Regions from separate parts of the Sporosarcina sp. P25 genome, predicted to be linked through region 2. Evidence: riboswitches for the same ligand, from Rfam matches in the RefSeq annotation. Region 2 holds a riboswitch; the other holds the start of a gene.
What was found. Region 2 has a riboswitch for cobalamin ahead of CSV70_RS08195 (hypothetical protein). Riboswitches for the same ligand answer to the same signal wherever they lie in the genome.
Positions count from the first base shown of each region.

Region 1: it holds a riboswitch for cobalamin, as region 2 does, so the genes downstream of both, CSV70_RS07850 (ribonucleoside-diphosphate reductase subunit alpha) here and CSV70_RS08195 (hypothetical protein) in region 2, are expected to answer to the same signal.

Region 1 covers NZ_PDYV01000006.1:141,587-157,844, reverse strand. Annotated here, with positions in the region: gene CSV70_RS07855 (flavodoxin) at 1-144, opposite strand, end outside; gene CSV70_RS07850 (ribonucleoside-diphosphate reductase subunit alpha) at 132-2,354, opposite strand; cobalamin riboswitch at 2,514-2,689, opposite strand; gene CSV70_RS07845 (alanine/glycine:cation symporter family protein) at 3,178-4,599, opposite strand; gene CSV70_RS07840 (glycerate kinase) at 4,675-5,793, opposite strand; gene CSV70_RS07835 (hypothetical protein) at 6,329-6,754, opposite strand; gene CSV70_RS07830 (DUF2243 domain-containing protein) at 7,078-7,581, shown strand; gene CSV70_RS07825 (cytochrome c oxidase assembly protein) at 7,571-8,407, shown strand; gene CSV70_RS07820 (PaaI family thioesterase) at 8,438-8,857, opposite strand; gene CSV70_RS07815 (YnfA family protein) at 8,898-9,224, opposite strand; gene CSV70_RS07810 (YfiT family bacillithiol transferase) at 9,485-9,994, opposite strand; gene CSV70_RS07805 (MerR family transcriptional regulator) at 10,144-10,878, shown strand; gene CSV70_RS07800 (GlsB/YeaQ/YmgE family stress response membrane protein) at 10,952-11,206, opposite strand; gene CSV70_RS07795 (DegV family protein) at 11,769-12,614, shown strand; gene CSV70_RS07790 (serine/threonine protein kinase) at 12,696-13,304, opposite strand; gene CSV70_RS07785 (VTT domain-containing protein) at 13,613-14,266, opposite strand; gene CSV70_RS07780 (hypothetical protein) at 14,545-14,979, opposite strand; gene CSV70_RS07775 (hypothetical protein) at 15,191-15,457, opposite strand; gene CSV70_RS07770 (threonine aldolase family protein) at 15,525-16,258, opposite strand, start outside.
Region 2 covers NZ_PDYV01000007.1:58,905-75,162, reverse strand. Annotated here, with positions in the region: gene CSV70_RS08245 (DUF2935 domain-containing protein) at 1-163, opposite strand, end outside; gene nadX (aspartate dehydrogenase) at 308-1,090, shown strand; gene CSV70_RS08235 (AAA family ATPase) at 1,709-2,893, shown strand; gene CSV70_RS08230 (vWA domain-containing protein) at 2,909-4,351, shown strand; gene CSV70_RS08225 (DEAD/DEAH box helicase) at 4,463-5,995, shown strand; gene CSV70_RS08220 (YqhG family protein) at 6,009-6,788, shown strand; gene CSV70_RS08215 (response regulator transcription factor) at 6,895-7,584, shown strand; gene CSV70_RS08210 (sensor histidine kinase) at 7,581-8,582, shown strand; gene CSV70_RS08205 (ABC transporter ATP-binding protein) at 8,686-9,447, shown strand; gene CSV70_RS08200 (ABC transporter permease) at 9,437-11,380, shown strand; gene CSV70_RS08195 (hypothetical protein) at 11,428-11,649, opposite strand; cobalamin riboswitch at 11,901-12,092, opposite strand; gene CSV70_RS08190 (MATE family efflux transporter) at 12,242-13,585, opposite strand; gene CSV70_RS08185 (GNAT family N-acetyltransferase) at 13,582-14,049, opposite strand; gene CSV70_RS08180 (TetR/AcrR family transcriptional regulator) at 14,112-14,672, opposite strand; gene CSV70_RS08175 (NAD(P)H-binding protein) at 14,873-16,258, shown strand, end outside.

The DNA of each region.
Region 1 (16,258 bases), on a different contig from region 2:
GTATTCTTTAACGTTTGGAATGACTCCGATGCCGATACGATAGGTATCGACTTCGACGCCTTCACTTTGTAAACTTTCCGTAATCAATTCCGCTACTTCCTGAGTGTTGCCGCTCCAGGATGCATAGGCGATTAAGAATGACACCACTCGCACTCCTCGATCTCCGCTGCAGTTGAACGCATATAGTACGTGGTTTTCATGCCGGATTTCCATGCCTGCAAGTGTAAATCCAAAATAACGGATGCGCGGATGGAGTTCGGTACATAAATATTGAATGAAATTGACTGATCGATGTGTTGCTGACGCGCGGCGTTTTGCTTGATAGACCAGCGCTGATCGACGATGTAAGCAGAACGACGGTAAATGTCATACGTATTATGATCTAGATCCGGTGCAATAACCGGTAATTTATAGTCTTTCTTCTCTTCATGGTAGAACGGCTTGAATACTGGATCGATGGAAGCTGTTGAGCCTGCGATAACCGACGTCGAGCTGTTCGGTGCGACTGCCATCAAGTAGCCGTTCCGCATACCGTTCATTGCCACATCCATGCGCAGTTCACGCCATTTATTCGAATCGTATTCGCGTTGCTCGAAGTATTCGCCCGTTTGCCAATCCGAACCATCGAACAATGGATATGCGCCTTTTTCTTTCGATAATTCCATTGAAGCTTTAATTGTCAAATACGCGATATTTTCATACAGCTCGTCTGCGAAATTCACCGCTTCATCCGATTCCCACTGAATGTTTTTCAATGCGAGTAAATGGTGCCAGCCAAATGTGCCAAGTCCAATTCCACGGTAGCGCGTATTTGTGCGTTGTGCTTGTACAACTGGGATTTGGTTCTGATCAATGACGTTATCGAGCATACGCACTTGAATGCGGATCAAACGGTCTAGCACGTCTGCTGTAACCGCTCTTCCAAGGTTAATCGATGACAGGTTACATACAACGAAATCGCCTGGCTTCGTGCGTGTGACGACCATATCGTCTTCTAGTGTTACGGATTCATGTGTAGATGCTGACATATTTTGAAGTATTTCTGAGCACAAATTACTAGAATAAATCATGCCTTCATGCTTATTCGGGTTCATACGGTTTACTTCATCACGGTAGAACATGAATGGCGTTCCTGTCTCGAGCTGGCTACGTAGGATACGCTTCATGATTTCAATCGCTGAAACCGTCTCTCTGGATAAATCTTCATTGCGGACACATTCTTCATACTTCTCGCGGAATGTTCCTTTCCCTTTTGTTTCATCATAGAAGTCTTCCAATGAATAGCCCATTTTCGTGCGGACTTCATGTGGATCGAATAAATGCCAGTCTTCGCGGGACTCGACTTTCTCCATGAATAAGTCCGGCAAGCAAACGCCTGTGAAAATGTCATGTGCGCGCAAACGGTCATCACCGTTATTGAGCTTGAGATCAAGGAATGTGAAGATGTCTTGATGCCATACATCAAGATAAACGGCTACAGCCCCTTGACGTTGACCGAGTTGGTCGACACTGACTGCCGTATTGTTCAGCTGTTTGATCCATGGGAGAACACCACTTGATGCACCTTCGAAGCCACGAATCGATGCACCGCGAGAACGAACTTTCCCCATATAGACACCGATTCCGCCGCCGAATTTCGACAAGTTCGCGATATCAGTGTTGCTGTTGTAGATCCCTTGTAAGGAATCATCCACTGTATCGATAAAGCAACTTGATAGCTGTCCGTGCATCTTGCCTGCATTCGATAATGTAGGTGTCGCAACAGTCATATACAAATTGCTCATCGCCCAATACGCTTCGCTGACTTTATGAATGCGGTCTACTGTTTCATCTTGCATTAACGTCATCGCGATGATTAACCAGCGCTCTTGTGGAAGCTCCACTGATTGTTTCTTAAAGTTTACTGTTACATAGCGGTCTACCAATGTTTTCAAGCCGATATATGTGAATAAAAGGTCACGAGAAGGATCGAGTAGCTTGCCGATTTCCTGAAGCTCATCTTGGCTGTATTTCTCTGTCAGAACAGGTGTATATAAACCTTGTTCCACCAAGCGTTCTACATTTTTCGCAAAATCGGTATACACATCCGCTCCACGCAATGCTTTTTGCTTTGCATAGACGTCGAATAAATAAATACGCGCAGCTACAAACGTCCAATACGTGGTCGCTTCATCAATACGGCTTAAAGACTCTAGCACCATCGCATTCGTCCACTCAGTTGCCGAGCTTGCCGGATGACGCTCCTGGAATTTCTCGCTCGCTTCGATCAACGGTTCGATTTGTTTCTTGCCGAATTCCTCTTGTAAATTTTCCATCAATAGATTAAGTCCCACAGCTTCTTGAATAATAGCCATTATATCCGCTCCCTTTAGTTAATTAGTTCGGTTATATACTAAATAAAAAAACTCCCAATAAAATCGGGAGTCGTCAATTGACGCTTAGTAGATAGCGGAAAGTTTTAGGCAGACTGAAAAAAGACTGCTTTGTGCTTTCACTCTCCAACCCCGAAGAATGTTTTGCTGAGATGACTGGCAGGTCTACTGGCTGGCACATCGCTCTTCCATCTTTCCTTCCCGCCGAAGCAGTGGTTTTACAAGATAGTCGTCCGTGCCCTCAGTTGCGGGGGCAGCTCCGTTCGTGGCGGATTCCCTTTTAAACGTGGTGGGTACCAATTCATCTAATTGCTGTTACACACTATATATAGTGTATTGATTCATATATAACCCTAACATGTTGTGTTCAAACATGCAAAACAAAAATCGAACCGATGTTCAGAATCCTTCTTCTGAACTACGATTCGACTTTTGTTATTCAGTATTTTATAGTATATCAAACTTTTTACTTCTTGACTAAATTGTTTGTGTGAACGTTTTAATTAGATAGTGAAATTAGTGAGGAGAAGGGATTTCCGCTACAGCAGGGGGACGCTTTCCGGAGGGCGTGGCCTGAGCCAAACGAACAGCGAAGGGTTCGCTTTGCCGTATTTCTGTGTACTTTGCAGAAATTGAGGCACCTGGCCAGGGTCTCAGACTCACGCTGATCCTCCCGGAGTCGCCCCCTGCTTCCTCTACAATCCTACTTTCTAACGTAGACCACCTAGAAAATTCACTGTATTTATTAGTTCCAATTCAAAGTCTTAAGATCAAAATATAAAAAGCCCAATATTATCTATCAATATCACAAACGATCTTCTGCTCTTTCAGCTGTTTCTTCCCAACACTCTGCGCCTTTTAAATCAGGGATGCTAGCTGCTTTGAAGACGGGGTTCCTGCCCGCCTTTCGTTGTTTGGTGAAGTCGTCGAGTACTTTGAAGGCAATTTTGCCCAGGAGTAGTATAACGACCAAGTTAATGATGGCCATTAGTCCCATGAATAAGTCGGCCATGTCCCAGACGACTTGTACTTTTGCAACGGCTCCGAAGTAGACCATAGCGAGTACGAGAACTTGGTAGATTCGTTTCCACAAGACGTTAGCGTTGATAAATTCGATGTTCGTTTCGCCATAGTAGTAGTTACCGATGATGGAACTGAAGGCGAAGAACATGATCGCCACGGCGATGAAGTATGGTGCCCATGCGCCTACGTGTACTTCCATGGATGCTTGCGTCAATAAGATACCGTTTGTTTCGCCTGATTGGTACAAGCCGCCAAGTAAGATAATGAAGGCAGTTGCTGAACAGATGATGATGGTATCGAAAAATACGCCTAATGATTGTACGAGTCCTTGTTTTGCTGGGTGTGATACGTTCGCTGTAGCTGCTGCGTTTGGGACACTACCCATACCTGCTTCATTGGAGAACAGACCTCGGCGTACACCTTGCATCATAGCCATACCGATTCCGCCACCCATGATTTCTTTAATACCGAATGCGTGCTCGAAAATTAATGCGATCATCGCTGGAACTTCTGTAATGTTCAATATCACAATATACAATGCTACGATAATATAAAATGTTGCCATTATAGGTACGATAGTCTGCGTTACTTTAACAATACGCTGCACACCACCAAAGACAATTACTGCCGTCAGAGCAATGAGTCCAACTCCTACAGCCCAATGTGGAATGCCGAATACGTCTGTGAACGATTGACTGATTGTGTTCGATTGCACTGCGTTAAAGATGAATCCGAAACACATCGTCAGTAAAATCGCAAAGACAATACCAAGTTTCCGCCAGCCTAACGCTTTTTGCATATAATACGCCGGCCCTCCGCGGAAAGTATCGCCGTCTTTCACTTTATACACTTGCGCCAATGTACTTTCAATGAATGCAGTCGCCATACCGATTATAGCGATAACCCACATCCAGAATACCGCGCCGGGCCCACCGATTCCGATCGCAAGGGCTACCCCTGCTACGTTACCTGTCCCTACACGCGACGCGGCACTAATTGTAAATGCTTGGAATGGCGATACCCCGTCGTTGCTATCCTTCTTCTCAACAATCAGACGGAACATCTCACCAAATAAGCGTACTTGTACAAATTTCGTGCGAATTGAGAAATATAAACCTGTTGCCAATAAAAGTCCAATTAAAACATATGTCCAAATGAAATTATTCGCCGGCCCTACAAGCCAGTTGATTGCATCTTGAAACATCTGACCACCTCCTCGTGTATTCTATACCCTACCCGCCTACTTGCTATGCATCGCATAATAAAAAACTATTTTCTACTATCTACTTTGCATGACTATCGACGTTTTGTTTTCCAATAACTCTGCCGCATTTGCCATCAATTCGGCTAACGACTTCTTTCCATCATCCAATGAATGCAATTCGGTGAACCACACAAGAAGCTCTTGACGCGCCGCTTCTTCAATCGCTCCTGAAATGACAATAACCGGAACATCCTCTACCCTCGCAAGCTTTGCAATCCCCATTAATGCCTTGCCTGCAAGCGTCTGTCGATCCGTCTTACCTTCCCCTGTTACAATGAAATCTGCTGAAGATAGATGCTTTTCGAAATCCATCGCTTCGAGCATGACATCAATTCCACTTTCAAGACGCGCTCCACAATAGGCAATTAATGCACCCGCACTTCCCCCAGCTGCGCCTGCACCGCGTAACACATGCAATCGCACGCCCATTTGCTTTTCCGTCTCGTCCGCCAAATGTCGTAACCCTTCATCCAGACGCAGGATCATCTCTGCATCCGCTCCTTTTTGCGGACCGAAAACAAACGACGCGCCTTGCTCACCGACAAACGGATTGTCCACATCAGATGCAATGCGAATGTCCGTCTCCAGCAAACGTTTATCCAGTTGCGAGGTATCGATTTCATTGATTAACGGAAGCGTAGCCCCATTCATCCGCAATAGCTGTCCATCAGAGAGGAAACGAACGCCTAGCGCTTCAAGCAAACCCGTTCCCCCATCATTCGTCGCACTCCCGCCAAGTCCAATGATCATTTTCCTGTAACCCATATCCAGCGCATGACGAATTAACTGCCCCGTGCCAAATGTTGACGCTTTCATTGGATCGAGTTCATGCTCCTCAAGCAACAGCAAACCGGACGCCTGTGCCATTTCAATGACCGCTGTCTCACCGTCACCAAGCATACCAAAGCATGCATCTATTGTGCGACCAAGCGGATCTTGCACAGATACGGTTCGCAACGTCCCGCCAGTTGACGCGACAAGGACAGCAAGCGTTCCCTCGCCACCATCCGCGACTGGTAAACGGACTACTTCTGCATGCGGATATACTTTCTTCACGCCACTATACATAGCGTCGGCCGCTTGATCTGCCTGTAAGCTGCCCTTAAATGCATCAGGGGCAATGACAATTTTCACGGCTCACACTCCCTTTATTCGTATTCTAGCAGATTATGCAGGAAAAGTTACCATAAATTATTGGATAGCTACTATATTTTTATACTATAGACTTTCCGCTGCCTGTGGTGGATGTGGATCCGATCATACTTTAGTGGATAGCGCTCTATGAGACCGTTCAGCCGCTCTATCGGGATGTGTTTCCGCTCAAGGGCAACGGGAAGCCGATCATACTTCAGTGGAGTGCGCTCTATGAGGCCGTTCATCCGCTCTATCAGCACGCGTTTCCGCTCATGGGCAACCGGAGAAGCCGAGCATACTTCTGCGGGAAGCGCTCTATGAGGACGTCTATCCGCTCTATCAGAATACGTTTCCGCTCATAGTCAACGGGCATCCGATCATACTTCTGCGGAGAACGCTCTATGAGTCTGTTTATCCGTTCTATCGGGGCGCGTTTCCGATCATAGGCAACCGGCATCCGATCATACTTCTGCGGAGAGCGCTCTATGAGTCTGTCTACCCGCTCTATCAGGACACGTTTCCGCTCATAGGCAACCTAAGTCCGATCATACTTCTGCGGAGAACGCTCTATGAGGCTGGCCAGCCGCCCTATCGGAACACATTTCCGCTCATAGTCAACGGGCATCCGATCATACTTCTGAGGAGAACGCTCTATGAGGCTGTCTACCCGCTCTATCGGGACACGTTTTGGCTCATAGTCAACGGAGATCCGATAGTACTTCTGTGGAAAGCGCTCTATGAGGACGTCTATCCGCTCTATCGGAATACGTTTCCGCTCATAGACAACGGGCATCCGAGCATACTTCTGCGGGAAGCGCTCTATGAGGACGTTCAGCCGCTCTATCGGGACACATTTCCGCTCATAGTCAACGAGTATCCGATCATACTGCTGCGGGAAGCGCTCTATGAGGCCGTTCATCCGCTCTATCGGGACACATTTCCGCTCATAGTCAACCGGCATCCGAGCATACTTCTGCGGAGAGCGCTCTATCAGTCTGTCTATCCGCTCTATCGGGACACGTTTCCGATCATAGGCAACCTAAGTCCGATCATACTTCTAAGGAGAACGCTCTATGAGTCTGTCTATCCGCTCTATAAGGACACGTTTTGGCTCATAGTCAACGGAGATCCGATCATACTTCTTCGAAAAGCGCTCTATGAGGACGTCTACCCGCTCTATAAGCCCCCAGTTCATCCCCCGTCTAACATCCACACAACAGGTTTTAAATGCTGCATCCTCAGGGAACACTACATACATAAGGAAAGGAAGGGAGCGGGTGAAATATGGCTGAGTTACAAGTGAAAAACTGGACGAACCGAAAAAGTTATCAGAAAAGAAATCTATGGGCCGGCATACTATTTGGCCTTGGGTTTGTGGCGTTTTTGGATGAGACACTGTTCCATCAATTGCTGCATTGGCACAAGTTTTATGATAAATCTACCGTGGCGGTTGGCTTGGTGTCGGATGGTTTGTTTCATGCGTTCAGCTGGTTTGCGACGGTGGGCGGTTTGTATTTGGTAGCGGATTTGCGCAGAAGAAATGCGTTATGGCATAAGATGTTCTGGGGTGGCAAGTTACTCGGGGGCGGAGCGTTTCAATTATATGATGGAACTATTCAACACAAGGTCATGCGCATTCATCAGATTCGTTATAACGTGGACATTGTTCCGTATGATATCATTTGGAACGGTTCTGCGATTTTGATGATTGTGATCGGTCTGTTGCTCATCAAGTCCGCGCAACGGGATGCCCGCTCGGCGGAAAGGCTGATGCTTCATGCCACATGATTCATATATCAGTGTAACCGATTGGCTATTTGGGATTTCTGCGGTTCTCGCCATCCTATTATATGGAGTCGCTGTCTTTCATTCCAATCGGCAAAGACGTTTGCGAAAATGGCCACGGAGACGGATCGTGTTGTGGGTAGCGGGTGTAGTAGCCTCAGCAAGTGCTGTCGTCGGACCGCTTGCCGACCTGTCACATGATTCTTTCACATGGCATATGTTGGGCCATCTCTTGCTCGGCATGCTCGGCCCCCTTCTGTTGGCGCTCGCCGCTCCCATGACGTTATTGCTGCGGACACTACCCGTTCGGCAGGCACGTAAAGTAACCTACTTGCTAAAAAGCCGACTCGCGGGGTTCTATACACATCCCGTCACTGCATCCGTTTTGAACATCGGCGGACTGTGGCTGTTATACACGACGGGTTTGTTTGCGGCCATGCATCATCATCTTTGGCTGCATATCTTGATCCATGTGCACGTGTTCGTTGCAGGCTATCTATTTACCATTTCTCTTTTATACATCGATCCTGTATCTCACCGCTATAGTTATCGATACCGCACTGTAGTCTTTATTATGGCTCTTGCGGGACACGGAATTCTATCAAAATTCCTATATGCCTATCCGCCTGCCGGTGTAGCTGTTGAAGAGGCGCGTGCAGGGGCTATGCTTATGTATTACGGAGGCGATGCGGTGGATCTTGTGTTGATCATTCTATTGTTTAGAAGCTGGTATCACTCGGCGAAACGTCAACAGGCCAACATTCCGTCCACTTCAGACGGTCATGTGTATAAGAGTGAAACGACACAAAACGCACCTGCCAACTACTAGGTGCGTTGTTTTCTTCGGTTAGGCATTTCATTATTCTGCTATAGCTGTCATAATGGTCCCTTGGGCTGCGGCACACATCTTCTCTTCTCCATCTTTGACGGAAAAAACATCACAACGGCATACGGCTTGCCGCTTGCCTGCTGATATAACTGTCGCCCGGGCAATTAACTTTTCACCAACAGCGGGCCGTATATAGTTGATTTTGTATTCTGCCGTCAATACGTTAGGTCCCAGAACGGAACCGCCTACAAAGGTCAATGCATTATCAGCTGCATAACCAATGACCCCACCGTGCACAAAGCCATGTTGCTGCAATACATGTTCCGTGATGGGAACTTCCAGAACGACTTCACCTGGTTTAAACTCCATCAATTCAGTACCTAACAGTTTGCTGAAAGACTGGGCTTCTAGTGCTTGCTTTCCGATATGAAACATTTCATTTTGCGTCATATTCTCGTCCTCCCCTTATAAAATGTTGTCCTTCATTTGATTACGATCTCGGTGCAAACAATATGACGGACACACCAATCAGGCAAATACCCGCCCCTATGAAATCATACAAATCAGGGGTTTTTTTATCAATTCCCCATCCCCATAACACAGATAGAAAAACGAACACTCCTCCATACGCTGCATACACTCTGCCAAAAGACGGGAATGTCTGGAATGTGACCACCACGCCATATACAATTAATGCAATGCCGCCGAATAAGCCAAACATCGCAGATTTACCTTCGCGCAGCCATTGCCAAATCAAATACCCTCCACCGATTTCGGCCAAGCCGGCTAGGAGAAATATCACTACAACTTTCACCATCAGTAAACCTCCATTTAATCACTTCGGATAATCCAGCGTGGACTTTTCATCTGCTTACAGCTGTAGACGCACGCAAGATTATTGCTTGAAAACTAGTCCTAACTATATCATAATCGCAACCTCTTAAAAATCAGGTTGACTACATTCTAAACCCATAAACTTGGCGTGGAGCCAATTAAAAATGACGACTGTACTTTCGTTCATTGCTCGTATGTAAAAAGACTTACCGAAGTTCGATAAGCCGTTCACTACATCTTCCATTATTTCGCCAAAGCGATCTCAATATGTGCTAAATGATGCGCTTCATGCCAAGCCAACTTCGCGATCTTTTTCGCTACTGTAATCTCCCCGTTTACTTGATGAATAAATGTTCGTTGCAGTTGCTCTTCTGTCAGACTATTGCCTAACGCGACAATACGCTCATTGATCCCTTCGAGCATCTTAATGGAAGGCTCCACCGGTAGCTCGGTGTCAGGGAGTACAGCCCACTTCTCTTGATCGAAAGCAGGTGCTGTTGGATGGTCGTCTGTTAACGCAAGCTTTAATCGCTGATACATAGTCAACTGCGAGTCTGTAATATGATGCACCAATTGACGAACTGTCCACGCACCTTCGCGATACGTTTTAGTTAGTTCTTCGTCATTCAATGAATCTACAGTTCCCCTCAATCGAGTTGTATAGCTTTCAATTTCTTGTAACCACTTTCGAATATCTTCCAACGTCACTTGTTCAGGAACGTGTAATTCTCCGATCGGAAATCGATGATCCATGACGAAACCCCCTTTTCATTACCTCATTATCCCATAAATTATCTGATTACTCTATGATTTTCTCAGCACTACTTTTTAAAAACACTACTACATGTATTGACCCTCACGTTACGTCACACTTTATACTACATAATAAGGAGGTGCTGATAATGAAAATGAAGGTAAAGCAAGTCGCGGAATTAGTCGGTATTAGCGTGCGCACACTTCATCACTACGATGAAATCGGATTGCTGACACCCGAAGAAACCACCGATGCGGGTTATCGCTATTACTCCGAACAGAATCTCGAGACGTTGCAGCAAATACTATTTTTCAAAGAACTGGACTTTCCTCTGAAAGAAATAAAGGAAATTCTCAGCGATCCGTCATTTGACCGCCAGCAAGCTCTTCAGCTGCATCGAAAACTATTGCTTGAGAAACGCGACCGGATCGATCAAATGATTGCGACCATCGATAAAACTACACACTATCTAAAAGGAGAGATCGACATGTCCAATGAAGAGAAGTTTAAAGGATTTAATTTCAGTCAAAACCCATATGAAGAAGAAGCGCGGAAATTATGGGGAGCAAAGGCGATCGAACAATCAAACACCGCATTCAAAAATACAGCCGTCGGAGAAAAGATGAATGACATCTACCGGAAATTGGCACAGCTCAAAAACACACCGCCTGAATCCACTGAATCACAAACAGCTATTACAGAATGGTATGAGTTTTTGAATACGCATACTGGTCACCACTACACATTGGAAGCATTCAAAGGGTTAGGGCATATGTATATAGCAGACGAACGCTTCACGACGAATATCGATCAATTTGGTGCAGGTTTGGCACAATTCATGTGCGAAGCGATGACTATTTTTGCAGACACTCACAAAAAATAAACATCCTATTGCATGACGGATTTCAATCAATAGAAAAAGGGCTCCCGCTCGACAATGCGGGTAGCCCATCTAGTTACCGTCTTTTCCGCGTCGCTTTCATAATGTAACTGACGACAATGACAAAAATCAATGCACCTACAATAGTAGGGACGACATAATAGTCTCCTAACCGCGGGCCCCAGCTACCTAATAAATTGCCGCCAATCCACGCACCTATGATTCCCGTAATCATATTCCCCACAATACCGCCTGGAACACTTTTTCCAATGAGTAGACTAGCAAACCAACCAATCACACCGCCAATTATTAAATACAAAAGGATACTCATTTCACACGCCCCTTCAGCTATTTTAAGTGTATTTACTACTCAAATTGCGAACATGATGAAGTGATCGAGTTACATCTTATTAGTAATCTATTCCTTGTTACAGCATAGTATTCATCATAAAAATCCGTGTAGACGCATGTATGCAAAAAGTATCGCTCATATGTTCCAATCGTCGTGGATGATATAATCTACTACAGTACTAGATATACGCAGTAGGAACTGGAGGTTATAAAAGTATGCGATCCTTTCATTTCAACGGCAGTCGAATAGTGAAAACGAGGATAGCGATCTTTTTGACAGCTATTGTTTTATAGATGAACCCGTTATTACCTTACAGATGGTAAATTACACTATCCACAAACCACGTCCATGGGATTCTTCGTTAATTCCTACACTTCGATTCATTCTCCTCTCTAAACATATGTTCAATTTATGACAGCAAACACATTAATTCGACAAGATATGACAATTATCACTAGGTCCTGGCTAATCCGTAGTGTAAGTTATGGATAGAAGTTCGCTAGTTCATATACGAAATTTATAGTTTGAGGAGAAATTTATAATGAAGAAAATAGCTTGGATTACGGATACGGCAGCACAAGTAGATGAGGCTTTTATTCAACGACATCATGTATCTGTACTTCCTCTTGGCGTAGTGTTTGAAGATCGATGCTATAGGGAATCACTGGATCTTACAGAAGACGAGTTTTATGATAAATTACGCGCTGCAAAAGGTTCACCTAAAACCTCACAACCTACAATTGGTGAGATGACTACTTTATATGAAAAACTGCAGACAGAAGGATATGACTTTGCGATTGCCGTGCATTTATCCAGTGGACTTTCAGGTACATTTGAAAGCGCTCAATCCGCAGCAAAAATGACAGACTTCCCTGTGTACCCTATTGATTCGAAAATCGGTTCCTTTCCGATGGTCAAAATGATTGAGATGGGGAATGAACTGTTTGCAGAAGGTAAAGGACCAGAAGAAGTCGTGGAAGCCCTTACTGCGATGACTGCAAATTCTAAGTTATCGTTTATCCCAGGTAGTCTAGGCCAATTGCATAAAAGTGGTCGCGTTTCAGGAACACAAGCATTTTTAAGTAATTTGCTGAACATAAAAGTTCTCATTAGTTTTGAGAACGGAAAAGCCGTGATGACGGAAAAAGTGCGGTCCATGAAGCGGGCAAAAAAACATGTTACTTCCCTACTCCGATCCGATATGGAAAAAGGTTTTGTACCAGAAGTAGCGGTTATTCATTGCCATAATCCACAGGACGCTAACATATGGAAGAACGAGCTACTAAAAGAATTTCCGACATTACACGTTCAAGTCGTTTCACTTAGTGTTTGTGTGGCCGTGCATGCAGGCGAAGGAACGACGGGATTAAGCTGGGTCACCTATTGAATATATAAAGGGACCGAATCCATTGTGAATTCGGTCCCTTCTTTATTTATAAAAGACTAAAACTCGTAACGTGTGCATTCTTCATAACCGATACGATGGGATGAGTCCCTTTTTATACAAGTACGCTACACCATTCAAAAACGAGCTCGGGACTTTCTTCCAAAAGAAATGTTTTTGATAAAATTGGCGATGAGCTTTTTTCAAATCACCCCACTGCCTGCAATCTTTTTGCTGTCTATACCGCGCCACATCGATCAGTCTGACTTGGTCGTCAGGCGTGATCAATATATTTCGCAAATGAATGTCTGACGGATTCAACCCCGCGTTGGATGCTAACGATAAAGCATAGTCGATTTCTTTAATATGTGCGTCTGTAATCAGCTGCCCATTTGTCAGGCAATCAAAAAGCGTATCTCCTTCGACGTAATCCATCACTAAATAATTTGTGCCTGCTTCATAAATACGTGGAAAATAATGAATATCCTTGAGTACTAGATAAATCTCAGCCTCTTCCTTCGCAATGTAGACGAAATTTGGAAAGAAAACTTTAATCGCCTTGTTCGAGGATTGAATTCGAAATACAAACGCACTTCTCCCTGTTCCGATAAGCTGCAGAGATGGATGAAAGTCCATTAGTCGATTCTTTTTATTCACGACGATCGATTCCACAAGTTCCTGATATATACTCAAAGCGTAACCTCCAATAATTTTAAAAACAAAAAAGAGACATCAAAACCAATTAGTGGATTTGATATCTCTGTAAAAATCACAAGAGACCTCACCAAATAATTGGCAAGGTCTCGCAAACAACGTAAGTTGCCAGTAAAGCCGAGGATTTCCATCCTGTATTGACGACTTTTACTGTGATAGCTACTCCCCTTAACGGAAGTGTTCGTATATTAGTATAGGCTCACTATAAATTGAACCGCCTTATATGTCAACTAACTAGGAATGCATAGGTATTTATTGACTCACTATGATAAAACTACCGACCTTTCTCATCGTACAGCTTGCCTGCTCAATTTACTTTTCACCACACCGATTAACGCAGGCAGGACAGATAAAAAGATAATTGCAAGCAACACCGTGGAAAAGTTCTCTTTAATAACAGGAATATTACCGAATAAATACCCTAGCATCGTGCATAGACCTACCCAAAATGCCGCTCCAACGACATTATAGAAAGCAAAGTACCGATAATTCATGCGGCTCGCGCCCGCAACGAACGGAGCGAATGTCCGGACAAACGGCATAAAGCGGGCAATCAAGATAGTTTTTCCACCATGCGTATTAAAGAACGTCTCTGCAGCTCTCATTTTCTCTTGGTTTATCACTTTCCCTAGCCAACTGCCGGGAGAAATCGACATCCCCACTTTACGTCCAATATGGTAGTTCACTGTATCACCAAGGACAGCTGCAACGAAGAAGACCGCGACAAGCCACCAAATATTAAATGCATCTAACGCCGCAAATGCACCACCTGCGAACAGCAAAGAGTCACCAGGTAGAAATGGAAATATCACTACACCGGTTTCAATAAAAACGATTAAAAATAAGATGACGTACGACCAACCGCCAAAAATTTGAATGATATCGACTAGATGCTCATCAATGTGCAAGATAAAGCTGATTAGTCCTTGAATGAGATTCATGTAAAGGCTCCTTTTTTGGAAAAATGACTTCGACGCGACGCAAGTGGGAATATCAAACGTATACACACGATCTATCTACTTTACGTTTGGCTTAGGGTATTTATCCTTGAAAAGTGCTAAGCCCGTAAAATAAATAGCATCCGCTTCCCATTTGAAAGTAAAACAGGAGTTGGATAATAAACGTTTGCGCCTACTAAAGTGGTGTAGTAAATATACCATGGATTCCCGTAAGTTTATCCAACTTATTGTATTTTCCAAATAATCGAACCCCACACACGCTACACACGACCACGGTCTACGTATCGGATGACCAGGCTAGCAACGAGCACACCGTATATCAAATGACTTCCTGTCCAGTACAACCATGCCATGCCGTCATCCGCTGCTGGCGGCCGGTCAGTCAGCAAGGTAAGGAAATACAACACACCGCTTCCCGCTGTGTACACAACCACATACGGCCACATGTTGTATTGCCATTTGAAAAACTTCAATAGGTAAAAAAGCCCCAATACGCTGGCGATACAAAAAACGAAGTGAAAGACGATGCCGAACCAAGCGACATCCGAAAAGACATGAATGATGGGGAAGTAGTCTACATTATACAGTAAAACATACGCTTCATTTCCGGTTACGACCCATACGCCAAACAGGAGTAGCGCCAAAACGGCACCACTGACAATGCCTATGCTAACCAACTGCAAAAACTGCTTCATCTGCTTTCCCTCTTTTCCATAAGGTAGTTGGTTATCTATTCCCTTTGACTTTATGAATAAACGAACCTATTCATCCCGCTCTAGATTCGAAAAGTACGGATAAGCCGATGGATAATTCATCACTTTAAGGAGATTCATTGCCTCATGCTCTCGGGGGTCATACCATCACAAAAAGAGACCTCACCAAAATACTGGTAAGGTCTACGAATAGTTATTCTTTAATAGTATCCACAAGTCGCTTGGCATCTACCATCGACATGCCTTTATACTCCCGCAAGTATTTCACAGTTTTTACGACTCCGAGAGTTTTTAATTTTTCCTGCGCATCAGCGATCAACTCATCCTGACTTTCGACGGGACGCAATCTCTGATTCTCTTCCTTCAATACTCTAATTTGTTTGGCTTGCCCTAGAATCAGCAATAAGAATCCTACACTTGCTAAAGCGAGTGCTAAAATTAATATACTTTCCGTATTCATAAACGAACCTCCCTAACTAGAGTACATTTCATTTTACTCTCTACCGTAATTCAACATTAACCAGCTACTAGTAAGATGTAATACATAGCCGATGCAAATCGTTCACGAGCATGTCGACATGTTCTTTCTTAGTAGACCAACTTGTGCAAAAACGAACCGCACTATGAGTTGCATCGACCTTTTCCCAGAAAGTGAATGAATACTTTTTACTCAGCTCTGTCATGACATACTCTGGCAAGATCGGAAATTGCTGATTAGTTGTCGAATCATAACGTAATGCAAACCCGTTCTCCACAAATGCTTGTCGGAGAATCAACGCCATTTCTACAGCATGTTTCGAGACTTCATAGTACAAACCATCTTCGAACAACGTTTCAAACTGGATGCCTAACAGTCTTCCTTTAGCGAGCAAGCCGCCTCTTTGTTTGATAAAATACCGAAAATCCTTTTTCAATGAATCATTGGTAATGACGACCGCTTCACCAAACAACGCACCAACTTTTGTTCCGCCAATATAAAATACATCACATAGTCGTGCATAATCTGCTAACGTGATGTCATTATCAACCGAAGCCAAACCATACCCAAGTCGGGCACCGTCCAGTACTAATGGCAACTCGCATTCCCCACACACTTTACTCAAAGCTTCCAATTCCGCTTTAGTATAGGTCGTTCCATTTTCTGTAGGGTTTGATATATATACAAGACCTGGCTGTACACTATGCTCAGGGCTCGCGTCGTTCCAGTGAGCATCCACTAACTCTTTCACTTGCTCCGCTGTAATTTTCCCGTCCTCGCTAG
Region 2 (16,258 bases):
TTACCCCCATGCGATCGATCATTTGCTGATTGGCGCGTGCTAACTCTAACTCATGGTGACTAATTTCTCTATCGAAAAATTCCCCATGCTCAAAGTTGTTACGCACCCAAAAATCGATAATCCCGTACGTATCCCGTTCATAATTATCAGTATAACCAGCCATTCATACATACCCCCTAATTTTTCTATCAGTTATCCATATCATCTTATTCGTACCTTGTGTTGTTTATGTATAGCCCGGGTAATGTAGTAGAAAGTCATCTATTTCTGGAAGAAGTGTATATACTGATAGAAGAGGTGTTGTAAAATGAAAATCGGTATTATTGGGACTGGCAATATTGCGCAATATCTATTAGAAAGTATCAATGGGGACGGCAAAGTGGTCGGTGAAATTGTCTCGATATTCGGACGTAACCTAGAGGTGGGTCTAAGGCTAGAATCACAGTACAGTGCAAAGTTCTATACAGACTTTCAGCAGTTCATTCAGTCTACTATGGATGTAGTCGTGGAAGCTGCAACGATTGAAGTCGCGATAGAACGTGTGGAAGAAGTACTGGACAATAAGAAAGATCTGGTATTGAGCAGTATCGGTGCATTTAAAGACATGGAGTATTTAAATGAAATGATAGAAGTCGCGCGGAAGAATCAGCAACATATTTACCTACCTTCAGGAGCGATCGGTGGACTGGATCTTCTGCAATCAGCTAATTCCCTAGGTGGATTAAAGGAAGTTCGCATTACAACTAGGAAATCCTACCAATCATTGGGACTAGATGTGAAGCACGTAGAACAATGTATTTTTGAGGGTGTAGCTCTAGATGCAATTGAAAAGTTTCCTAAAAACGTCAACGTTGCATTGTTATTATCAATTGCAGGACTTGGTGCAGATAAAACGGCAGTACGCGTTATAGCAGATCCGAATATTCAACGAAATACACATCATATTGAAGCAAAAGGTGATTTCGGTAAAATGAACTTACTAATAGAAAATGAACCGATGCCAAACAACCCTAAAACGAGTTATCTGGCAGCATTAAGTATAGTATCTACTTTACAAAATAAAGGGAATGCGATTACTATAGGAAGCTAAATAAAGCCTGTTTCATATGTTTGGAGATAAAAAAGAAGAAGCATAGATGCGATACTATGTGAAATCGACAGACGATATCCCAGCTGTAGGAAGAATAACTATATTAGTCGATCGGAATACGTGAGTAAACTATCTTCATACATGGATTGGTCATGTAATGGAATTACTGCATTACTAGATCAGAATGGAAATGTAGTAGTAGACCAGGTATAGTATTGAGATTTCTAACAAGCACACGATAACCTGCAAGTAAAAGAAAAGGCTATCCATCATTGCGATGGATAGCCTTTTTGTTATTACAGCATTTAACTACTTGTCTAGCATCACGATAGTGGTTGTCTAATCCTTGTACAGTATTTTGAAAATATATTCAAGAAATTATTCATCAAACGAGTGGATAAGTGTTAAAAGGGGTAAGAGAAGTAGAAAGGTTACTGAAAATAATTACTTAATCCAAATGTATAACGTTATGTAAAAGGTTAGACAAGAATAAAAAAATAAAATTTTAAACAATTATGGAAAAAGTCATGGGTTAGATGGTTAAAAGCTTCCTATTACAGTCACACTGTTACATAAAGAGAACAATGATTCGTTATTATGAATTGAGGGGATGTCTATATGGATACTAATATAAAGAAGTTACATGAAATAAAAAAGGCATTGAACGCAAAGTTCTTTGAACGTGAAAATGAAGTAGAAGGAATTTTAGTAGCTCTTCTATCTAAACAACATATGTTAATGATTGGGCCGGCTGGGACAGCGAAATCTGCACTATCAGTTGAGTTAGCAAAAATCGTGAACGGTACGTCCTATTTTCAATGGTTACTGACCAGATTCAGTACCCCTGAAGAAGTATTCGGACCTTTGTCGTTAAAAGATTTAGAAGAAGGCGTTTATAAGCGCAACACTGCTACTAAAATGCCAGAAGCGCATTTGGTGTTTTTGGATGAAATATTTAAAGCAAACTCTGCCATATTAAACAGTTTATTAACCTTAATCAACGAAAGGTTATTTTATAATGATGGACAACCTATGGAAGTGCCATTAATGTCAGTCATTGGCGCTTCCAACGAATACCCCGAAGAAGGTGAGGGGCTTGAAGCATTATTTGATCGTTTCCTATTACGTTTCGAAATCAATTTCATTGCAGATGAAACAAATTTTGTATCGATGATGAAAGATGAAGGTGAACATATTGAAATCCCGACGATGCATTTGGATGACTTAGTACAACTTCAAAACATGACCAACAAAGTACATCTTCCAGATGAAATATATGAGACATTGTCTACCATTCGAAGAGAACTCCAGGACGAAGGAATTCAGCCGTCGGATCGTCGATTCAAACAATCTTTAAGTATCTTGCAAGCGAGGGCTTTGATCAATCAAAGAGAATCCGTACAGGCAGATGATATGGTGATTCTTGAGAATGCACTCTGGGAGACTTTGGATCAAAAAGAGACTGTTTGTACTATTGTTCGCAAACACTCACAAGATGTATTAGCACAAAGGCTTTCAGCGATTGAAAATGAAGCGAATGAAATCTATGATTCCGCAGTACGTGATCAATCAACAGAAGCAGGTATGGAAGCGGTCCAGAAGATTTCTGCTTTATCAACCGAATTAAATAATCTAAAAGAGCAAAATATAAGCCGTACTACTGAAGTGGATCACTTACAAAAACAAATTACTTCCTTGAAAAATGAAGTAGAAAGTAGTCGAATGGATACTGCATACTACGGTGAAACGAACGAAAAGAAAGACGAAAATGGTGAGCAACGTGGTGTCTTCTTCAGAATGTAAAAGGAGTGATAGTCTATGAAAAGAAGTAAAATAATTAGAGATCATCGCTCCGTACTGAATACAGATGCATTTGATAAAAGACGCTTTAAAGAACTGTTTGAGATGTCAGACGGTTTGCAAAAGGTCTGTGAGGAAGGACAATTACCTACTACGGAAGCGCTGCTTGGCGATGTCTGGGCAGCATTATATAAAATGAAACCACGAATTTTACTTGAGCGAATAAATTCAGCACTGAAACCGAATAAGACCATTATAGAAAAGCTAATGAAAGATGAACATTTTGAAGAATATAGAAACTTTACTCGATTGGACGATTTGGCCGCAACTGTCTGTACCATAAAGTTGATTGAGAAAGTCAATCTATGGCTCGCGGAAGCAAAAGCTATGGATGAAGAGTTACTGAAGAAAATGGAAGCCGTAGAAGCGCTACAAGATGATGTGCCGGTTGAACAGTTGAATCGACAACAGGACGAAATAGAAGATGGACCTGTCCAAGAATTAGCCGATGCTTCTGATAAGTTAAATGAACAGCTAGAATTTACATTTGAAACGAATGGCGAACGATTTTTGCAAGCAATCGATGAAGCGGTTGAAGAATCGATCAAAGTAAAAGACAGTCTGATTTCTCTGATGGGTGGGAGCAGTGCAGGTAAAGGGGACGCAGAGTTAAAGAAAGTGCCATTGCGTGATCAACTTGCAGTGGCAGATCAAGTAGCGATGGATCCCAAAATGCAAGAAATCGCAGAGTGGGCTGGTCGTTTTCAAGAAGTGGCGCGAGAAAAGCAGAAGACGAACTATGTGGAGGCAATCGAGAGGCGTGGCGTTACGATTGGCAATGAAATGGAACGTCTTCTACCGATGGAATTAGGACTCTATTCAAATGACTCAACGAAAAAAGATTTCCTGCGCCGCTTTGCGGAAGGAAACACGATGCAGTTTGAACAGAAGAAGCGAGAGAACCTTGGCAAAGGCCCAATTATTTTTTGTCTTGACCAATCGGGAAGTATGAAGTTGCTTGATAATCAGTCAAAAGGGTTTATCTTGGCGCTGCTATCTATCGCCAAGAAACAAAGCCGGGATTTATGCGTTCTATTATTTTCTACAACTATTCAAAAAGAAGTGTTCACTAAAGGTAAGATCACTTCAAATGAACTTGCACGACTTGCCAGAACGTTTTTGGGTGGGGGAACAGACTTTACACTGTCATTGCAAGCCGCCCTTGAAGTAATAGAAGACAGTACATTCAGACATGCAGATGTCATTTTTGTTAGCGATGGAGAAGACGAGATTAGCGAAAGTTTTCTAATTGAATTCAATGAGAAGAAAAAACAAAAGGAATTCAATGTACTTACTCTAGCAATAGGGAAAGATACAGTTGTCGCAGAATCATTCTCAGACCGTGTCCTTCATATAACCGATTTTGATGACGAAGGAAGTTTTATCGCTTTTGAAATTTAATAGATGCATGATCTAAAACCCTTCATCTATGGAGGGTCTTTTTTGTTTATCATAATATTTTCTTTTCTGGGTATTCTAATCAAAACATACAAGCTAGTTGAGGTGATTGGAATGCTAATTGAAAGATCTTCTTCTTGGAGAGAAGGATTTATTCAACGACTTGAAAACCATGAACCATGGAATAATTCGGTGCTGTATAACATGAGCTATGACATCACGAAAAATAACTTAATCACTGATTTTGCTGGATTGCAGTCACTTGCTTACTTACCAAACGTAAAACCGTTACCTCATCAAATAAAAGCGGCTGAACGAGTGATTGAACAGATGAATGGCAAAGCGATTTTAGCGGATGAGGTAGGGCTAGGTAAGACTATTGAAGCAGGCCTGATTATTAAAGAATATTTGCTGAGAGGACTTGTGAAAAAAGTACTGATATTAGTACCCGCTTCTCTCGTTAATCAATGGGTGGAAGAGCTATATACGAAATTCCACATCCCTGCGCTGTTGTACAAAAAGAATTACGAGCTCGATTATGTGGACGTAGTAGTCATGAGTATGGACACTGCTAAACGCAGTCCACATAAGGAGAAAGTATTCGCGCAAGACTATGATTTGATTATCGTAGATGAAGCGCATAAATTAAAAAACCATCAGACGATCAGTTATGAATTTGTACAAAGCTTGAAGAAGAAATTTTGTTTATTGCTTACAGCAACACCGATCCAAAATGATACGTTTGAATTGTTTTATCTGGTGACGCTACTTAAACAAGGTCATTTAGGAAACTATGATGAGTTTTCATCAGTATTTTCTGCTAAAAACCGTGATGAAGAACGAGATAGTTATTTAAAGGAACTAGTTAGCCAAGTCATGGTACGTAACAGGCGCCAAGACACGGGTGTGGAATGGTCTACACGAAAGATTCATACAGTTCCTATCACATTTACTGACAATGAAAGGCAGGCCTACACAGCTATATCCAATCTGAAACAAATATCCCCGGTATTTTCAGATGCATTTTCCACGATGACTTTACAAAGGGAAATGTGTAGTAGCCCTGAAGCCACCATGGGCACATTAAGAAAAAAACTGCAGGAATGTAAGCAAGTGGAAGAAGTCTCATATGTAGAAAATATTATCGAACAATTGGAAAAGTTGTCGATTCATTCAAAAGCTAAAAAGGCAGCGGAATTGATTATACAAGCGAACGAAAAGGTGATTATTTTCACTGAATATCGCATGACGCAATTATATTTGAGTGACTATTTGTATGCGAACGGTATATCGAATGTCATTTTCAACGGTAAGTTAAGCAAAAGCAGCCGGGAGTGGATTAAACATTTATTTAAGTCACAAGCGCAAGTGCTAATTGCGACAGAGTCTGGAGCAGAGGGAATTAACCTACAATTTTGCCATCATGTCATCAATTATGATCTCCCTTGGAATCCAATGAAATTAGAACAACGGATTGGTCGTGTTCATCGATTAGGACAAGAACACGATGTACAGATTTATAATTTGGCTGTAAAAGAAACAATTGATGACCATGTGATGAAAGTGCTGCAAGAAAAGATTGAGACGTTCGAACAAGTAGTAGGCCAACTAGATGATATTTTGGAAATGAAAGAACAGTCTGTGTGAAGGAGGAGAATGGATGCATTCGACAGAAATCCATACGTATCTTCACAGATTCTTCACGGAGAATGACTGTGAAATACTTCATGGAAATGATCATTATTTAACTGTGCAACTAACAATCGAAATGGATAAAAAAATCATGAACCGCCCTTTTTATTGGCGGTATATTGAAAGCGTCAATGAGATACCGAATCCGGCACAGCTCACGCTAATTACCAATATGAAGCAGTTGCAAAACGGAATGAAAGGGGAAGTAATTCATCTGGGATCTCCACGGCTGCATCAATTATTTCGATTGACCAAAGAGATGGGACAGTTCGTGAAAATGTACGAGCGCATAGTAGACACTAACGAACAGCTGATTTTGACTCCGTGGGTGGGTGTAAATTATAAAGTGTCATTCACCAGTCATCAAACGAAGGAGATGTTGTATTCAATAGGTATCAATTTGATGACGGGTGCTGTCGTAAATGAGTTCCAGGAGACGATTGGTATGCGGGATTTATCTGACCAATCGTCTGAAAAAGTATTTCATTTACCTTATATCATCACTCCTGTTCGTGCGCTTGATCGATTGGATACTGTGATCATTCAAGTAATTGAAGGTGAAGACCTTACGTGGATGGAGGAAGCAGAAAAGAGATGGAAGAAAGACCAAGCGGTATTAGATTATTTTTATGAAGGACAAGATCCTAAACCTGAATGTTATGAGATAGAGAAGCAAGCAATGGAAGAACGTTTTAAACCCAGGATTACGGTGGATGTTGTGAATGGCGGGTTATTTTATTTGAAATAGAAATCAAAACAGCGCGTAAGTGAATCTACTTTCACTTGCGCGCTGTTTTGATTCTGATTGCTTATAGGATAAACTAATAGCAATTAAGAAAAGTGTGGTGAGTTCATTGTTTACAATTATGTTGATTGAAGATGATCAAACATTATTTGAAGAAATAAAAGAACGTTTAACGCAATGGTCCTACTCGGTGGCGGGAATCCGGGATTTTGGGAGTGTACTGCAAGAATTCACGGAAATCAAACCGGATCTTGTCATCATCGACATCCAATTACCAAAGTTCGATGGATTTCATTGGTGTAGGATGATCCGAACGCATTCAAACGTCCCAATTATTTTCTTGTCTTCACGTGATCATCCGACTGATATGGTGATGTCGATGCAACTCGGAGCCGACGATTTCGTTCAAAAGCCATTTCACTTTGATGTATTGATTGCAAAAATCCAAGCGATCTTACGCCGTGTGTATAGCTATAGTACTGATCAGACATTGGAAGTGAAAACGTGGTGTGGTGCCGCAGTGGATTTTGTGAAAGGTACGCTCACCAATGAAAAAGGGACTATTGAGTTGACGAAAAATGAAATATACATCTTGAAAGTATTGATAGAAAGAAAGAATGAAATTGTATCAAGAGAAGAAATCATCACCAGTCTTTGGGATGATGAACGATTTGTCAGCGATAATACGCTGACAGTCAACGTGAACCGTTTGCGTAAACGGATTGCGGAAATCGACTTGGTAGATGTGATCGAAACAAAAGTGGGGCAAGGGTATATGGCGAAGGAAGAACAATTATGATTCGGTTATATCTTAAGGAACGTGCTAGTTGGATACTGTTCTTCATCTTCTCGCAACTGCTCGTTCTAGCAATGGGCTATTTGGACACAAGTATTCCGCTTTTGTCTACTGTCTATATTGCATTCATTTCCTGTTTATCTTTCGTTATTTTTATAGTCATGCGTTATGAAAAAGAATCGAGATTCTATAAACGCTTAGAAACATTAGAACCATCATTTGATCTAACTGCAATACCTGAAGCTAACAGCCCTTTCGAAGCCATTGTCTCAAACAGGATGTCCGAACAAATTCAAGAGTTTAAACACCAGTTGGATCAATTGCAAATTAGTGTAGAACAAGAGAAAGATGACATGTTGAATTGGATACATGAAGTGAAAACACCGCTGACAACGTTGCAATTAATGATAGATCGCACGGATCCTGTGCTCCGATCCCAGTTAATGTACGAGTGGCTTCGGATTCATCTATTACTTGACCAACAACTACATCTAAAGCGCATCCCATTCATCCAAAATGATTTATATATCGAAAAGACAGATGTGCGGAAGTTGCTATTTCAAGAGATAAAATCGTTAAGACAATGGTGTATGCAAAAGCGTGTTGGTTTTGATGTATCATTGGAAACAGAAGAAGTATTGACTGATGCCAAATGGCTTGGCTTCATTATCAGGCAGTTGCTGGCGAATGCGGTGAAATACAGCGAGAATGCGGACATAAGTATCCAGAGCACTAGTAAGGATGGAATCACTACGCTAACGATCGAAGATGTTGGGCAAGGAATTGCTTCAAGGGACTTGTCTCGTATATTCGATAAAGGCTTCACTGGAACAGCAAACCATCAAAATCATGCTGCCACGGGAATGGGGTTGTACTTAGCAAAACAGGTAGCAGAATCCCTCCTGATTACGATTGTAGTAGAGTCAACAGTAGGAGAAGGTACGCGGTTCTCTTTGATTTTTGCGATGGAAAACGAATTGATTCGAATAGCGCGTATGTAGGAGCATGTGACATGATCGTCACATGCTCTTTCTAATTGTCATATTAAAGGCGGGAGAAAAATCTATACATTGAGTAAGATAGAATGAACAAGGAGTGATGGACATGGTAATCTTACAAGCAACGAAAATCTATAAGACATACGGCAATAAATTCAATAAACAAGAAGTATTAAGTGCACTGGATCTAAACATACAAAAAGGTGAATTCGTCAGCATCATGGGGGCATCGGGCTCGGGAAAAACGACTCTACTGAACGTACTTTCATCCATTGACCGCGTCAGCCAGGGGACGATCAGCATAGAAGGGCAGAACCTTAACAACATGAAAGAAAAGCAAATGGCGGAATTTCGAAAACGTCATCTGGGCTTCATCTTTCAGGACTATAACCTACTCGACACGTTAACAGTAAAAGAAAACATACTACTTCCATTATCTGTGCAGAAAGTGCCTAGAAAATTAGCCAATGAAAAATTCCTTGCAGTAGCGGAGGAATTGGGTATTTCAGAAATTGCTACTAAATATCCAAATGAAATCTCGGGTGGACAAAAGCAAAGAACGTCTGCCGCACGAGCATTCATACATGATCCGAGCATCATTTTTGCGGATGAACCAACAGGCGCTCTTGACTCAAAGGCGGCATCCGATTTGTTGAACAAATTAAGTGATCTCCATACGAAACGAAATGCCTCTATCATTATGGTCACTCATGACCCTCTTGCCGCAAGTTTTAGTGAGCGTGTCGTGTTCATCAAAGACGGACAAATTTATACGCAACTGAATAAAGGAGACCAAACGCGGAACGAATTTTTCAATGATATTATCAAAACGCAAGGTGTACTGGGTGGTGTGCAACATGACGCTTAATCAGCTAATCTTCCGCAATATCAAGAAAAATCTTAAGCATTATTATGTGTATATCTTTGCACTGATTTTTAGCGTAGGCTTATACTTTTCATTCGTAACGTTGCAATTCGATCCAGCATTAGACGATGCAACAGAAGGAAGGAAAGGTGCGGCAGCTATTAAGTCAGGTTCAGTTTTTCTGATTGTTATCGTGTCTGTATTCTTGCTATATGCTAACAATCTATTCATTAAACGACGCAGTAAGGAGATTGGATTATTTCAATTGATTGGAATGACGAAAGGAACTGTTTTCCGTATTTTAAGTGTGGAGAATTTCGTTTTATACATCGGTTCTCTCATTGTAGGGATATTCTTAGGGTTTTCGATGTCACGATTACTCATGCTGATTCTATTTAAGGTCACCGGTGTAACGGATGTTGCGACTTTGCGTTTCTCTTCGGATGCATTACTTCAGACGTTGATAGTCTTTGCGGCAATCTTTGTATTGATTTTGATCATGAATGCACTATTCATTAAACGTCAAAGTATATTGTCTTTGTTCCGTGTGACCACCGTGACACAACAGCGGGTGAAAAAGATGTCAATATTCCAGGCGATCATCGGTGTGTTCGGTATCCTTCTCATTGTATTCGGCTATTATTTATCATCTCGATTATTTAGTAGTGTGTTTCTTGGAAATCAGCTATTTCTAGTGATGATCGTCATACTAGCTTCTGTGGTCTTAGGAACCTATTTATTTTATAAAGGCTCCGTCAGCTTTATCTTTAACATGATTCGCAAACGTAAAGGAGGATATTTGAACGTTAACGACGTGCTGTCTCTCTCATCCATTATGTTTCGAATGAAATCCAATTCTCTTTTATTGATGATTATTACGACGCTATCTGCGCTATCCATTACGTTATTGTCGTTAAGTTATATATCGTATTACTCAGTAGAGAAGTCAGTGGAGCGAACTATTCCTGCCGACTTTACCATTCCTGATATTACGCGTGCAATGGAATTTACGCAGTCACTTGACAGTGAAGGCATAGCCTATTCAGAGTCAGCTATTGATCTATTGACTATACCTGTTGATTTATCGACAGTTCTATCTATTTCAGGTGGGGAAAGTGAAGAGATGAGTTACACTGATATGCAAATGATTGTCATTAGTGATGAAGTAATGCCGGAGATAGACGTAGAAGAAAAGGAATTGCTCTTCGTTAACTCTGATAGTTTTACGGAAAACTTTATGAAATTCCAAGCGAATCAGCAAATCGTATTTCAAGGCAAAGAGCATATGTATGATCTGACACTGAAAGGGACGGAAAGAGTAGCTGTTCTTCCAACGCGTGTAGCTTATGGTTTTGTTGTCGCGGTAGTGGATGATCAAGTATTTCAGAAAATGAACGTAGATAAGGACCCTTCCATAACGCCTGAATTTACTGAGTATCATGGAGTGGATATCAAGAATGAAAATGATCTAGAAAAAGCGAATGAACTATTTAATGTGTTGGGAATAAATGAATGGGCAGGGCATGAATCGAAGCTTGAGGAGAAAACGAAACAAATACAAGGTGCAGGCATGATTATGTTCATCGTTGGATTCCTTGGTCTCGCTTTCCTTGTTACGTCTGGCTGCGTCCTATACTTTAAACAGATGGACGAAAGTGAAGATGAAAAATCGAATTACACCATTCTTCGTAAACTAGGCTATACACAAACAGATTTACTAAAAGGGATTCAACGAAAGCAGGTATTTAATTTCGGTATTCCATTAGTCGTCGGTCTCTTACACAGCTATTTTGCTGTAAAATCCGGCTGGTTCTTATTCGGTACTGAAATGCTGACACCAACGATTATGGTGATGTTAATCTACACAGCGCTATACTCTATATTTGGTTTGCTTTCTGTGTTCAATTATAAGCGCGTGATTAAAGATTCGTTATAATACAGTAATACCCCCTGACACAAAGGTCAGGGGGATTTTAGCGCGAATTAGTTACTACCTACTAACTCAGCTACTACGATTTGATAGGCTTTATCTAAATTAGCCAATTGTTTAGCTTTTTCTGCTATGTCATTCGTGGGATCTTCGGAAATTTGTTTTTTTACATCTTTCACTAGTATGGGAAGGGGGGTAGAGTGTGTGCTCACACGTTCCGACATTAGGGTGTCCTTTAATAAGTTTGTAAAGTCATTGATTGTTTGATTGTGCATAATTCATTCTCCTCATCGTGTTTGTAATTTTTCGTTGACAGTAAAAAACATCCATCCGGTATATACCAGGATAGATGTTAAGTGGGAAGCCATGACGAATTAAACGGTTCGGCAGGAAATACATTTGTGTAGGATCGACAGAAACTATATCGAATCCACCTAAAGAATGTCCTGATTTCGTTTGTTCGTACGTCGGCTTTTGTATGATTTTTCATAAGCCGCACTTGACACCTCCTATCCGCGTAGGGTATTGGTGTGTACTGATCTAGGCAGGTCTCCTGGCTCGTTTTCAACGTATAATTCACCTTCCCATTTCCCTTTGCGGTGAAACAGTGGTAACGAATTATACTCCAACTCACAGTTGCGGGACAGCATCGGTTTTTCACCGATTTCCCTTTTAAGCGTTTACGAACGATAAACGCACCTATCTCTAACACGATATTCAGTTGCTCTTTCAGTATATCATTCTTATTTACGAAAGGAACAAAAATAATGCAGCCTCTTCCAAGACAACAAAAACGCACCCTACTCCTATGGAACGTATTACTTGGAACGATGATAAATAGTTCCGTCCGGTTCTATGACGTACTATTTATCCAATTAAGGAATGTCGAGTAGCATTCCTTTGATATAGGTAGACACCAATAAATACGACAAACTCAGAGGCTGGAATGGACAACCAAATACCATTCAAACCAAAGAAACGAGGTAAAATCATCAAGAAGAGCAACATGATGATGATTTCGCGTGAAGCAGTAATCCAAGTTGCCATCCGTACATTGCCGATAGACTGATAATATGTCATCATCACAAAGTTCGTACCGGTGAACAAATAAGCAAAGAAGAATAGATTAATTCCGGAAGTAGCCAAATCTCTTACGGCTTGTGGGAAGTCTCCAAAGATCGATACGATAGGGCCCGCCGCGAATTGACCGACAAGGAAAAACACGGCACCTGCGATGACAACGGTAAGTGTGGCTTTTTTTACGGTTTCTTTCATCCTTATCCGGTTGCCGGAGCCTTGATAGTAACTGATAAGTGGCTGAATCGCACCGCCCATTCCGAGGAATAGCATTAGCATGACACTGTGTACATAGTTCAAAATAGAGAAGGCCGCAACACCTTCCGTGCCCGCCATCCGTTCGAACGCGATATTATGTGTAATGGTAAAGAAGGAGATTCCTAACTCGGAAAGGAAACTCGGAAATCCAACAAAAAGAATGGCCAGGAACAGCTTTTTATTGAATTTCAAGCGAATTAGTTTCAAGTTATTATTTTTCTTGAAAAAGTGTGTTGCGAGTACTAGCATACCCATGAAAGAAGCAATAATGGTGGCGGATGCAGCACCGGCAACGCCGTAATCAAAAATGAATAAGAACACATAATTCAAGATAATGTTAACGACAGAAGTCACAATTAGCCCGGCCATTGAAAGATTCGGTGCTCCATCATTGCGTACGAAAATACTAAATGTGTTTTCTACAGTAAAGATAAAGCCAAATAGTAAAATCACAAATAAGTATTGCGATACATAAGGGAAAGTAGTCGCATTGGCTCCAAGTGCGTAAGCTAACGAATCTCTAAAAATAAAGGCGGTTAAACCTAATATAATGGTGAATAAGAAAATGGAGAAAATAGCATGTGTAAAAATTGATCGAGCTTTCTGCACATCTTTGGCACCCATTGCCATCGAATATTTCGTGGCGGCACCTATACCAATCCATAGGGAAATAGCAAAAAAGATTGTATAAACGGGAGCCGAAATTCCGACTCCCGCTAATGCTTCTGCACCCAATCGATTACCGACCATGATGCCGTCCACCACAATATTGATCGCCATTAGCAACATACCGATAGTTGATGGTATTAAATAACGTAAAAAGATACGTCCTACGGGCTCAGTATCCAAAGGACTTAACGTGGGTGAAGAATTCATTGCAAAGGACTCCTCTGAAGGTCAAGTTCCATAATGAGACAAGGGAATTCACCTAAATCATCAATTTGTCCATTTAACTCAAATCCGAACTTTTCATATAAGTGTTGTGCTGCTATATTATCTGGATATATACTCAAATAAATCTTGTCACATTGATATTTTTCTTCCATTCTGGTAAGTAAAAGTTTAAGGAATCTGCTGGCATAACCTTTTCCTTGGTGGTGCTGATCGATCATAAAGCGATCAAGCCATACATGGCCACTATCTGCATCACGTCCATGCATTGCATAGCCGACTAAATCTTCTCCGTCGTATAATCCGATGGACTTCCATTCTGGTTCAAATTGTGATTGTGCTAGTGAAAATGAATTGCTTTCAATAAAGTTCTTTTGGTTTTCGTGTACGGATAAATAGGCAACATCCTGCCAATTTTCATTCGTTACCTCACATGCGTGGAGGCTCATAATTCCATCTCGCTTTCAATTTTGTGTGAAACAGTAAAACTACTTTTGTTTTATCAGTTTATTTAGATATCGCTTTTTTTGATAAATCCAAACAGCAGAATATCCACTATAGAATCCAGTGCTTCGGTTACAGTAATGCGATTTTCATAAAAAAACTTCCGATCAAGCGTGGAGTTCGTTGCATCTATAATCAACTTCATAAGTAACTCTACGTTTTGATCTGCAATGATTCCTTCATGAATTCCTTGTTCAATCAATTCGCGAAGTTCATCCCATTCATGAAGTGCAGTGTGGACTCGCTCCCATTGTTCGGGATGAGTTTTTTTCATCTGATCAAGGATTTGCCAGTTATAAAAATCATTGTATTTCGGTATAACTGTAATGACTTTCTTAATCTTATCTACAAGATGTAGGTCAGTGTCTTTCATAATCATATTGGTTTTTTCATCGAACTCATATAATGTCGAGTCTATAATCGCATCTAGAATTTCCGTTTTGGAAGAAAAGTGTTCGTATAATGTTCGTTTACTGATACCTAGTCTTTTGGCCAGATCATCCATTGTGAACTTCATACTTTTCTCATGAATTTCTTCGAGGAAAGCTTTCATAATACGTGCTTTCATTTATCGTACCCCTATCTTTTTATATAGAAATAAAACTAAAAAAACATATATAGTTTTCATCGTTCTTTTATGAGTATAACTACTTTTTACATAAAAAGCAAAGGCTATTGCTTAAATTAGTATTGTTTTAATAAATAGGCTTATATAACTCTTAAATTGGGTAATTTTATTGTATACGTACAAGAGAGGGGTGGGACTGTATGGAAGAAAGGAAATTGGTTGTAGCCGTTGCGGGTGCGAGTGGATATATTGGCAATAATCTATTAAAAAAACTTAAAGGGAAAGCCAAAGTGATTGGTTTGTCGCGGAATGGAGATCAGCGGGAGAATACGGAAGACGTAGAGTGGCGATCTTGTGATTTGTTTTCTATGAAAGATGCAGAGAAGAGTTTGGCTGGTGCTGATATTGCGGTATATCTAGTTCATTCCATGCTGAAATCGGCGAAATTATCTCAAGGTAGTTTTGAAGATATGGATGTCATTTTAGCGGATAACTTTGCGCAAGCAGCCAAAAAACAAGGAATTAAACAGATTGTCTACTTGGGTGGAATTATTCCCGATGAACATGAAAAAGATTTATCACGACATTTGAAAAGCCGATTGGAAGTGGAGCGTGTTCTACGCTCGTATAACATTCCTGTCACCGCATTACGTGCAGGGCTAATCGTCGGTCCAAAAGGTTCTTCTTTCCCGATTTTATCGAAGCTAGTTAAACGGCTTCCCATAATGATTTTACCCAAATGGACACGCTCTAACACACAGCCTGTAGCACTCGATGATGTGATGAAATCATTAAGCTCATTAATACTGGACTTTGAACCAGCACAACGATCTATCGATATAGGTGGCCCCGAGGTCATGACATATAAGTCGATGATGGAGAAGACAGCAGAAGTAGTAGGTAAACCATCAAGAATGTTGGATGTACCATTCTTCTCTTTAAGTCTTTCTAGGCTCTGGTTACGTTTAGTTACACAAACACCAAAAGAGATTGTATATCCATTGGTGGAAAGTCTGAAACATCCGATGGTCGTCAATTCCAAGCGCTATGTGGAAGGTATCAGTGACGGAGAAATTCCATTCATACAAGCTGCAAGGGAAGCACTAGAGGAGGAAATGAAAGAAAGAGACATCCCAAAGAAGAAGTCGAAAATGGGTCCACTTAAGCAGGATGTTCGTTCAGTGCAGAGAATTGAATTACCTTACAGCTGGACTGCAGATGAAACAGCACGTTACTACGTCAAATGGCTTTCCACATTCTTGAATCCTTGGGTGAAAACCGATGTAGACGACCATTTGAATTGTCATATCGGTTTCCTCGGTAATCGGACATTGCTCGAATTAAGTTATTCTGCAGATCGTAGCACCAAAGATCGCTCGCTATACTATATTACAGGTGGTCTATTGATGGATCCTCATTCCAATGAACGTGGTAGAATAGAATTCCGAAAGATTCCAGGATCGAATGAAGTAATTATTGCAATACACGACTATTTGCCATCCATTCCATGGTTTATCTATTACGTAACGCAAGCCAATATGCACGCATTTGTCATGTCTTGTTTCCGTCAACATATGTATAAGCTT